2 linked regions of the Rheinheimera salexigens genome follow. The protein of the gene in region 2 interacts with the protein of the main gene of each other region in a pairwise test. Links are inferred from orthologs where the notes say so. Each region holds a gene or a part of one and is shown on either strand. Other genes may lie near its edges. The genes, in order: recJ and BI198_RS01325.

Evidence for each region.
Region 1: the proteins of BI198_RS01325 (region 2) and recJ interact in binary tests that used the Escherichia coli proteins (3 or more experiments, as listed by UniProt). The link is inferred for Rheinheimera salexigens from one-to-one orthologs.

Annotation. Positions count from the first base shown.
Region 1 is NZ_MKEK01000001.1:1,198,874-1,203,887, reverse strand. Bases 381-3,249 are described here. They hold recJ (single-stranded-DNA-specific exonuclease RecJ), read right to left. Parts: upstream 2,752-3,249; coding sequence 1,009-2,751; downstream 381-1,008. Other genes in these bases: dsbC (bifunctional protein-disulfide isomerase/oxidoreductase DsbC), read right to left, coding at 2,802-3,249. In the rest of the region: more of dsbC, read right to left, coding at 3,250-3,524; site-specific tyrosine recombinase XerD, read right to left, coding at 3,619-4,551; flavodoxin FldB, read left to right, coding at 4,692-5,014. UniProt on the Escherichia coli protein: Single-stranded-DNA-specific exonuclease.
Region 2 is NZ_MKEK01000001.1:263,038-269,881, forward strand. What follows is about bases 2,274-5,207. They hold BI198_RS01325 (DNA topoisomerase III), read right to left. Parts: upstream 4,762-5,207; coding sequence 2,785-4,761; downstream 2,274-2,784. Other genes in these bases: BI198_RS01320 (peptidylprolyl isomerase), read right to left, coding at 2,274-2,718; BI198_RS01330 (coiled-coil domain-containing protein), read left to right, coding at 4,921-5,207. Outside these bases: cytochrome c oxidase accessory protein CcoG, read right to left, coding at 1-771; BI198_RS01310 (hypothetical protein), read left to right, coding at 1,070-1,432; BI198_RS01315 (DUF3010 family protein), read left to right, coding at 1,447-1,884; more of BI198_RS01320, read right to left, coding at 1,954-2,273; more of BI198_RS01330, read left to right, coding at 5,208-6,844.

The sequences.
Region 1 (5,014 bases), 940 kb from region 2 along the record:
TATCACGGTTTTTATGCTGCGACCGGTCATTCTGACATTGCACCACTATATTAGTAGGCAAGTGCGTTATACGCACCGCAGAATCAGTTCGGTTTACGTGCTGACCACCAGCACCAGAAGCGCGATAGGTGTCGATACGTAAATCAGCCGGATTAATATCTATTTCAATATCATCGTCAATTTCTGGCGAAACAAATACTGAGGCAAATGAAGTATGGCGACGATTTCCGGAATCAAAAGGGCTTTTTCTGACTAAGCGATGCACGCCCGTTTCTGTACGCAGCCAGCCATAAGCATATTCGCCGGTAAATTTAATGGTGCAGCCTTTCACTCCCGCCACATCACCATCTGTGACTTCATAAATTTCTGGTTTGAAGCCTTTCTCATCACCCCAGCGTAAATACATCCGCATAATAATACTGGCCCAATCTTGCGCTTCAGTACCACCAGAGCCTGACTGAATATCTAAATAGCAGTTGTTTACGTCATGCTCACCTGAAAACATTCTACGAAATTCAAGCGCCGCTAATTGTTGTTCTAGATCGGCTAATTCTGCTTTAGCTTCTACAAAAGTGTCTTCATCTTGCTCTTCTATTGCCAGTTCTAGCAAACCAGCAACGTCTTCTAAACCTGAATCTAACTTATCAATGGTCTCAACTATTTGGGCTAAGGTTGAACGCTCTTTACCTAAAGCTTGGGCTTTATCGGGAGTATTCCATACTGCAGGATCTTCTAATTCCCGGGTAACTTCTTCTAAGCGTTCTTTTCTGCCGTCATAGTCAAAGATACCCCCGAAGGACATGGGTACGTTCTGTAAGATCTTTGATGCTGTTATTTACCGGATTCACTTCAAACATGCGCTAATTGTAACCTTGTAAGCAAGACTAAAAAATAAGCAGCAATTGTAGCAAAATTATTGCCGGCAGTGCAGCCATCTATTCAGCTATTTTCACTTGGTATTAGCCAGATATTCGCTATTTTTGCGCCAACTGCAGTTTTATTAGCCGCTTAATCCGTTACCGCGTCCATATGCCGAACAATTAACTGTAAATTTTGCCGGTCGCGAAATTCATTAATATCTAACTGATAAGCTAATTTCACTTTGTTGATATTAATATTTGGCCAAGCTTTATTGTCAGCATTAAACCAAATAGCATCTACTAGCTTGCCATCAGCGGTTTGTAGCATCATTTTTAAATGCCGATCGGCTAACATTTTTTGCGACATTAAATTAAATTCACCATCAAATACCGGCTCAGGAAAGCTTTGTCCCCAAGGTCCTGCATCTTGCAGCATTTGGGCAAAGTTAAGCTCAAAACAATTTGCGCTTAATTCTCCATCGCTATAAATCACTGCAGTTAATTGCTCAGCGGTTAATAGCTGTTTTGCGGTTAAGTTTAGCGCCAGCTTAAAAGTATCTAATCGATCTGCGTCTATGGTTAAGCCGGCCGCCATAGCATGACCACCAAACTTTTTAATTAAACCTGGGTACTGACTGGAAATTTGCTCCAGTAAATCACGAATATGTAAGCCGGCAATGGACCGCGCCGAGCCTTTTAACTCGCCGTCATCGCCTTGCGCAAAAGCGATAGTTGGCCGGTGAAACTGCTCTTTTATTCGCCCGGCTAAAATACCAATCACGCCTTGATGCCAGTCATGTTGATATAAGCATAAACATTCTGGTAGCTCTGCACCGTCAAAAGATAATTGGGATAAAAAAGCTTGGGCTTCGACTTGCATGCTTTGTTCAATCGCCCGCCGCTCGACATTTAAGCTATCTAATTCAGCTGCATATTGCCGTGCTAACCCGATATCTTGTGTTAGCAAGCAGCTAATACCTATCGACATATCATCTAATCGGCCAGCAGCATTTAACCTGGGTGCTAAAGCAAAGCCAAAATCAGCAGCTGTAAGCTTAGCGGTAGTACGATTAGCCACATCAATTAAGGCTTGAATACCCGGGCGGCATTTACCACTACGAATACGCATTAAACCTTGATGGACTAAAATACGATTATTACTGTCTAATGGCACTACATCGGCTACGGTGCCAAGTGCAACCAAATCAAGTAACTCGGCTAAATTAGGTTCAGCAATATTGTGTTGGCTAAAATACTGTTGCTGACGTAAATGGCTTCGCAGCGCCATTAATACATAAAATGCCACGCCAACACCGGCTAACGCCTTACTGGGAAATTCACAACCTGGCTGGTTAGGATTAACAATGGCATCAGCATCAGGTAATTCAGCGCCAGCAAGGTGGTGATCTGTTACTAACACCTTAACCCCAGCTTTTTTGGCCAACGCTACGCCTTCTAATGCTGAGATACCGTTATCAACAGTAATAATTAGCTCTGCACCTTGGCCAACGGCTAATTCGGCCATTTCTGGAGTTAAACCATAGCCATATTCAAACCGGTTGGGGACTAAATATTCAACAAAGCGAAAACCTAGCGCTTTAAGTCCGGTTAATAATACTGCCGTACTAGTAGCACCGTCGGCATCAAAATCTCCGACAATAACAATTTGTTGCTGAGAAGTTAAAGCTTGCTCAAGTAATTTAACCGCCGCCTCAATGCCTTTTAACGACTGAAAAGGCAACAAACCCGCAGCACTGCGTTGCAGTTCATCTAAGGTTTTGACACCTCGGCTGGCATAAATTCGTTGCAGCACTGGATGCATATTCGCAGCCAACTGCGGCAAGATTGTTGGCAGTTGGCGTTGCATGATCTGACGTTTTACAGCGGTCATTTAGCCTACTCTTGAGTTAGTTATACTGGTATTAGATTTACTAGTGCTCGTTATTCTTGAGCCAATTGCGCCAATAACTGTGGCAAAGGCTGATAACCCGGAATTAAACGGCCACTGGGTAACACTATTGCTGGCGTGCCGGTAATACCAAATGATTCACCCAACTTATATTGCTGCTGAACTGAGTTGGTGCACATTGTGGCGGCTACTTTATCGCCTTTTTTTGCTGCATTCATTGCCGCTTTGCTGTCTTTGCTACACCAGATATGCTGCATTTGTAAAAAGGTTGCTGAGTTCTCGCCACCACGTGGAAAGGCTAAATAACGCACACTAATACCCGCATCGTTATAAGCTTGCATATCGTTATGTAATTTACGGCAATAGCCACAGGTAGGATCGGTAAACACATCTATAACGTATTTTTCGTTTTTAGCTTTATACAAGATACCTTGATCCGTCATAGCCACTAATTGCTGTTTAATAAACGGCTGCATTACGCTGTCATTTACCAACTGACGGTTATTTAAATCATATATTTTGCCGTCAATAAAAAAGTTACCATCCTTCGAGCTGAAAAATAGCCCCCTATCGGTAAATACCTGTAATAAACCGCTTACGGGCGACTCAGAAATCGCTTTAATATTCAGATTCAACAATTTAAATTGCTGCTGTACCTGCTGATACTGTTTTGTTTCAGTTTGAATATTGTCACTACTGGCTGCCGCTGCACTGATAAAACCAAAACCGATTAACGCTAACAATAATTTATGCATGTCTTTTCCTGTACTACTGTTCTGTCGCAGTATTGATACTGCTGCTTTAAATTGCTTTCTAGTCGCAATGCTGTCTAGTGGCAAAGAATGAGAGTTAACCTCGCGGATGATGCTGCTGATGCAAGCTTTGTAACCTTGCTTGAGCCACATGGGTATATATCTGCGTGGTAGATAAATCGCTATGGCCTAACAACATTTGCACAACACGCAAGTCTGCACCATGGTTTAATAAATGGGTCGCAAAAGCATGCCGTAACGTATGGGGCGATAACTCAGTATTAATACCCGCTACCTTTGCATAAAACTTGATACGATGCCAGAACGTTTGCCGTGTCATTTGCTGTGCTCGACTACTGGGGAAAACTACATCCAGTACTTTACCTGCCATTAAAACGGGTCTAATTTCAACTAAGTAGCGACTAAGCCAATGCAAGGCCTCTTCACCCATAGGCACTAAACGTTCTTTATTACCTTTACCGCGCACTCTTATTAAGCCATGTTGTAAATTAAGCTGCTGCATACTTAGCGTCGTAAGCTCTGATACCCGTAAACCACTGGCATATAAAATTTCTAGCATGGCTTTATCACGAAACTGAATTGTATCGCTAATATCTGGCGTATTCAGCAATCGCTCAACATCTTGCTCAGATAAACTTTTCGGTAAGCTGCGACCAATTTTCGGGTTGAGCATTTGCGCCAGCGGATTATCGGCTATGCGCTGCTGTTGATGCAAAAAAGCATAAAACTGGCGCAGGCTACTGAGTGCTCTTGACGTACTGCGAGGACTAAACTGTAAATCGACCCGCTGGGCTAAATATTGATTTAATAATGAGCTATCAACCTGGTTTAATAACACCTGTTGCGGCCTTAAAAAAATAGCAAACTTGGTTAAGTCGGTACCGTACGCACTTAGCGTATGCTGACTTAGGCCTTTTTCTAAAAATAGATGCTGTAAAAATTCGGCAATAACGGCGGAATCTTCTGGCTGTGGCTTCAGTTGTTTGCTTTTCGCGGGGGCTGTTTTCATTACACTATGTTACCTCAAGCGGTGCACGGCGCAAAGTCGGGATTTTGCCTGGTCTCGGCTTCTGCTACACTAGCCCCAATTTATGCTTTTTAGCTATCTTTAACTTATTTTAATTAATTATGCCCGTTGGTGAAAACAGAATGAAAATCGGTTTGTTTTATGGCTCAACCACCTGCTATACCGAAATAGTAGCAGAGAAAATTCAGGCGCTAATTGGTGCAGACCATGTTGAGCTGTGCAATATAAAGCATGTACCTTTTACTAAAATGGCCGAGTATGACATTTTAATTTTAGGTTTATCGACTTGGGATTTCGGTGAAATTCAAGAAGATTGGGAAGCGCATTGGCCAGAGATTAAAGATATTGATCTTACTGATAAAATTATTGCCATTTATGGCATGGGCGATCAAGTCGGTTATGCTGAATGGTTTATAGATGCAGTAGGCATGCTGCATGATGAAAT
Region 2 (6,844 bases):
GCGATTTTCGCCTCTTTTTTCATCATAACTCACGGTAAAAGTATCTTTATCAAACATGGCGGATTGAAAGCGGGCATACGGGCAAATGTGGGTACACATAATTTCCCGCATCCAACCGGCATTGCCATATGTACAAAAAGTAAAAAGAAAGACAAAAAACACCGCCCAAAAGCCGGCTTGAAAGGTAAAAAACTGTTTAAATAACGGCCATACTGGCGTGAAATAACCGACAAAAATTAAGGCCGTGAGTAACGAGAAACCCAGCCAACAAGCATGGGTTAGGGCTTTTTTGGCAAATTTTGACCAAGTCCACGGCTCACGATCTAACATAATCCGCTGGTTGCGAGTGCCTTGAATTTTTTCTTCAAACCAAATAAAGATAAAGGTCCATACGGTTTGTGGGCATAAATACCCACACCAGACCCGACCATAAAGGGCGGTAATAAAAAACAGTGCATAAGCAGAAATAATAAAAATCCACGCCAAAATAGTAAAGTCTTGTGGCCATAAGGTGAGCGAAAACAATGTAAATTTCTGTTCACCAATATCCAGCAGAATAGCCTGATGGCCTTGGTATTGGATCCACGGCAATATCATAAACGCGGCCATCGAAAGAAAGCCGATATAACGGCGAATGGCTTGGTGTATTCCTGTTACCGCCCGAACATAAATACGATTTCTCGCACTATAAGGTGTGGCTTTAGCAGGATCAGGTTTATGGATCTCAACATGGGCGGGAATGTTTTTAACATCTATTCTTTGCTGATCCACGGTTTTTCCTTATTACTGCTTACTGTATCTGTTAGCTAGTATACCATTATGTACAGGAAAATATTTTGATCTAACCTAGCAAAAATAGCGTTGAACGCGTTAATTCACTAGTTTAGGCTATCATTTAAAACGGTTTTTACTTGCGAGTAACGATACAAACCACGGTGCATGTCGGATAACTATTCGTTACAATAGCGAGAGCCGTTATAATGGCCGCTAATTAACATCGCACGAGTCATAATAATGACGACGGGCATTAGCCAACTAACAATAATAATAAAGCTAATTTGGGCCGACTATGAAAAAATTTTTCTGGATCATTGTTATTTTTTTACTGGTGTTAACCTTTTCGGATCATGATGTTATCCGGCCACATAAAGAAAAATTATATGGTTTATTCATGGATGAAATGGCAGATGCAGGCGACAACAAGCAGGCAGCCTTACGCCAAGTGAAGAAGGAATTGATGGCTGCTGCAGAGCAATGGGGCGAAGGTCAACGAAAGCAATTAGAAAAAGCGACGGCAAGTATTGAAGCGCTGCTGAAGTTTCAACAAGACTATTGTATTAGCGGAGATTTTAATCCAATTCTGTTTGGTGAGCCGTTAAAACAAAGCTGTAATATTATTAGTAATCATCAGCATACTTTAACTAAACCTTAATTGAGGGAATTTTCATGCGCGTATGCGGAATAGAAATAAAAGCCAATGAAGCCATTATATGTCTTATGGTTTTAAAAGACGGTTTATTTGAGCTACCAGAATGTCGCCAAACGCGCTTTACCCTGAGTAAAGATGCCGATAGTGAACAGATGCAGCATTTTCAATTTACTTTCGCTAAGTTTATTCAAGACTATAAAATTGAACAATTAGTGATAAAAGAGCGGCCACAAAAAGGCAAGTTTGCCGGTGGTGCTGTAGGCTTTAAAATTGAAGCTGCATTACAGCTGATAAAAGACTGCCGTTGCAGCTTAATGTCAGCTTCTGAATTAAAAGAACTGCTTAAACGTAATCCGCTACAAATTGACTTTAAAGCCACCGGTTTAAAAATCTTTCAAGAAACAGCTTTTTCAACCGCTTATGCTTTTAGCTTAAACTCGCTACGTAAAATATAAAGTTAAAGGTCCGGTTTTAGCGTGTTCAATTGCTAAAACCGGACCTTTATTTAATTTCAGTTATACGCCTTATTTCATACCCCAGCGACGAATAGCCAGAAGCATTAAAGCAAATATAGAGATTAAACCAGTGCTACCTGAGTTGATAACGGCAGGATTATTGTTGCTTGATGCGGTAGTTGGCACTTTTGTCACATTAGCGTCAGTATTTGGGCTAGCATCAACCACAGTAATACTTTCTATGGTAATAAAATTACTCGCTACTAAAGGCTTATTGTTATCGCGATCCGCAGTAGTATAGTTTTGTAACGGTAAGTCTTGCGTGGCAGGAAAATCAAACCGAGCTAGTGCCGCCATGGCATCAATCACTTCCATACCCTGGGCATTAACTTGGCCAAACACCGTAAAACCACTATTCTGCTTATCTAAATTAGCGGCATTATTGTTTAGATTAATAAACCATTGATTAGTCGCGCTATTAGGCTGCCCTCCAAGCTTTGCCATGGCAATAGTGCCACGTACATTTGACCATTTAGGCTCATTAACAATAGCTGCATTAGTGGTAGTGGCTTTTAAGGGTAGTTGCTGTTCAAATTTAAAACCACCACCTTGAATGACAAAGCCAGGTACTGAACGATGAATTACCGTATTGTTAAAGCGCTCGGCATTAGTATAGGTAAGAAAGTTTTCTACGGTTACCGGCGTGCTTTGATCAAATAAGTTGATTTCAAAGCTGCCTAAATTGGTTTTAACTTCGACAATAGTTGCTTGCACCGCGCTACAACCTAGTATTAAAGCAGCTGCAGTTACAGCTTTGAACATGTTGTTAATCATATGGCCTCCATTTTAAATGCACGCAGCATAAAACAGACACCTCGCTATTCGCTACTGAAATAACACTTAATTACGTTTTGTATCTATTTTAGCTACTGACGGCTTTCGCACATAAGGTTTTCTTTTACCACTACTGGCTTTCTTCTTTGACCAGCCTTGGTTAGTTCCTTGCGGTAATTTCATGGTTTTAATCGTATTAGCGTCAGCAATTAGCTGCTGTAGCTCATCACATAAGGGCTGCATAAAGGCTTGATAACTGCTTTGTTTTTGGCTGATATTATTTAAGCTGGCTTCCCACAGTGCAGTCATATCGGGCAGTGTCGCTTTAAGAGGTAGGGCATTAATCAGTGCCGTACCGGTTTCAGTAGCAAGGATGAGTTTTCCTTGGCGCTGAATAAACTGGCGTTTAAATAACAACTCAATAATACTGGCGCGAGTAGCTTCAGTGCCTAAGCCGTCAGTGTCGCGTAATATTTTCCGAATGTCTTTATCTTGCACATAGCGGCTAATGCCGGTCATAGCCGCTAATAAGCTGGCATCGGTAAAATGTTGAGCGGGCTGGGTATTTTTTTCTAATACTGTTGCATCAATGCACTTTAAGGCTTGGCCTAACGTTAGCTTTGGTAGTTGACTAATTTGGTGCTCGTCACTGTTTGCCTGCTTGATCTCATTAGTTGCAGCTTGGCGAAATAGCTGCTTCCAACCTGCGGCTTGCTCTACTTTAGCCGTGGCGCGAAATATACCGGTTAATATTGTTACTTCAACACGGGTTTCAGCATAGCAATAAGCTGGATAAAACTGGGCTAAATATTGCACTGCTATTAATAAATATAAGCGTTGTTCTGTCAAGCTAAGCTTGGTTAATATTTGCCGTTTCGCAGTGGGGATAATCGCGTGATGGGCAGACACTTTACTGTCATTCCAGGCTTTACTACGCAGGCTAGTATTGGCATTGGCAACCGATTCGGTTAAGTCTTGGCTATTGGCTGCAATGCTTTGACACAAAGCGGCAGCATCATTAAATTGTGCTTGCGGTAAATAACGGCAATCTGAACGCGGATAGGTAATCAGTTTATGTCGTTCATATAATTGTTGGCAGGCATCCAAGGTTTGCTGGGCACTGATACCATAACGTTTGGCGGCATCAATTTGCAACGCAGATAAGTTATAGGGCAGTGGCGGAGCAAGCTTTTTATCTTTTTGTTCCAGCTTGCTAACGATAGCGGCTTGGTTAACAATTTTATTCTTAACCTGTTCTGCTAACGCTTTTACTAGCACTCTGCCCTCCTCATCTTGGTAAGGTAAGCAAGCCTCGCTTGGCTGCCATAGGGCAGTAAATTGTTCATTAGCCTGAGTGCTAAGGCTAGCAAGTACCTGATAAAACGGTTTACTGATAAAGTTCGCAATTTCTTCGTCACGCCGAACCACTAAACCCAATAAGGGCGTTTGTACTCTACCGACTGATAATACTCCGTTATAACCTGATTTTTGCCCCTGCAAGGTATAAGCTCGAGTCATATTTAAGCCGTATAACCAATCAGCACGGCTGCGGGCTAAGGCCGAGGTTGATAGTGGCACAAAGTCTTTATTGGCTTTTAACTGCGATAATGACTTTTTAACCGCATCCGGATTTAAGTCGTTAATTAGCAAGCGTTGAGCTGTCTCTAACTTAGCGCCTTTAACGCCACAGTAGGCCAACATTTGATCAACTAAAAGCTGACCTTCGCGGTCAGGATCGCCGGCATGAATGATTTTATCGGCTTGTTTTATCAGTTTTTTTAATATCTGAAACTGTTTTGCAGCAGATGATTTAACTTTAAGTTGCCAGTCTGTCGGAATAATAGGCAAATGTGCAGCCTGCCAGCGTTTATAATCGGGGTTATATTGTTCAGGAGCGGCTTGCTCTAATAAATGGCCAATACACCAACTAACAACATCGCCATTAGCAAGTCGGATAAAACCGTTATCTTTATGTTGAGGTTTAGGCAGCACTGCTGCAATAGCTTTACCTAAACTGGGTTTTTCTGCAATATATAAGATCATAGCGCCGCCAACTGTATGTATATACAGCAATGTAGCCTTAATTAGCTCTATTTGCAAAATATTTGTAATAAAATTTGGCTTTTAGCTAAAAGCGCATAGAATAATAAAACGTAGTTATTTTTGATGTTAATTCAAAGTTGTCAGGCGGATACTTAAATTATGGCGCAATATAATGATATTAAGAAAATCTGTGATGATCTGCAAAAGACAGGTCAGCCAGTCTCACTAGATTATTTATTGACTCAAATCACCGGCGCGCAAGCCAGTGTGGTGGTACATTATCAAAAGTGGCGCAACGAACAAGCTCATAAAGCCCCTGAAACAGCTGATACTGCTTTTAGCTCAGACTTTATTACTGCCTTTCAACAAGAAGCTGCCCAATTTGCTAAACAGCACACCGACCGTTTAAATTTACAATTAGAACAAGCTATTCAAGCTGAAGTTAATGCCGCAGAACAAAATCAGCAGTTACAAAATGAATTATTTGATATTCAGCAGCGCAAAGAACAATTAGAGGCCAGCGTAACTGAACAGCAGCAAAAGCTAGCCACCCAAACCGAAAAATATGCTGCTTTATCTGAGCAGCGTGATCAGGCTAATGAGAAAATAAAGCAGTTAACAGAGCAAGCTGCTACCGCAGAGCAAGCATTAGCCTCCGAGCAACAACAGCTACTGCAAATACAACAACAACTGGCTGACGCGACAGCAATACAGCAGCAACTTACCGATAATATTAGTCAGCTTACGTCTGCATCAGCTGAGCAACAAGAGCAAGCCGAGCAACAACAACAAAAGCAAGCCGGTATTATTGCTGAGCTACAAAGCAGCTTAGAAGCACAAGAAGAATTAATTACTGAAGCGCAACAACAAGCTGAGCAAAGCCAGCAGCAATTAACAGCGCAGCAACGAGATAGCCATGAAGTACAGCAGCAACTTAAGCATGCATTACAGCATAGCGAGCAGCAACAGCTAGATTTACAAAGTAAACTTGCTCATTCTGAACAAGAATTAGAGCAAGCAGAGCTAGCGTTAAAAACGGCTGAAGATGGCAAAGCCGATATTGAGAAGTTACAACAACAAGCTAAAGACAACGCGGTTAAATTACAGCAACAAGATAATGAAATAATCGAACTCAATGGCATGTTAACTGAGTTTGAAAGTCGCTTACAAATTGCCACTAAAACCGAAACTCAAGCGCTAGCTCAAAGCCGTCGCTTACAGCAGCAGTTAGAACAGTTACAGCAAGGTGGTGCGGGTTCAAGCGCTACAGATACGGATAATGAGCTAGTAGAAAAATACCAACAACTGCAGGCGCATTTTCAACAGCTGCAGGATAATTTAGCCGCACAAGAACAAGAAAAATCACAACTGGTTGCCCAGCATGAACAAGTAATAGCCCAACTTTCTGCAAGAGAATCTGCGAACAGTACGTCAAACGACAACAACGAGCAGTTAAGTGCATTACAACAAGAGTTAAGCCAAGCACAAAGTGCATTAAAAGAATTTGAAGCAGATAAAATTGCCTTAGAGGCTGAGCACGATGTCGCCTTAGCTAAGATAGAGGCCAGTAGTTCGCAAGACCACGCGTCGACTGCTGACATTGAAAAAGCTCAGCAACAAATTAATCATTATGTAAACCAAATTTCGACTTTAAATGCTGAACATGATGATGCAAAAAAAGAAACTAAAGAACTACGAGCGACCATTGCTACATTACAGCAGCAATTAGACAAGTTAGTTCAAGCACAACAAGCACCAGATAATGGTCCTGCCGATATGCAGGAAATGCTAAATCAGCTTAAAGCCAGTAATGCGATGTTAAAACAGCAAAATGAAATGACGGCTAACCATCAAGTTGAACAGCGGGAAACTATTCGTCAATTGCGCGAAGAATTACAACAGCATCGTGATAAAACCCAAGATATGCAATTAGATCATGATCGCATGTTAAAGCAAAAAACTCAGTTAGAGCAGCAAGTAGGCTTTGTTAAAGATAATGCTGCCGCGACTATTGAGCGGTTAACTCGTTATCGTGAGCAAGCCCAAGAGAAAATTGAAAAACTAGAGAAAAAACTTAGCGAAA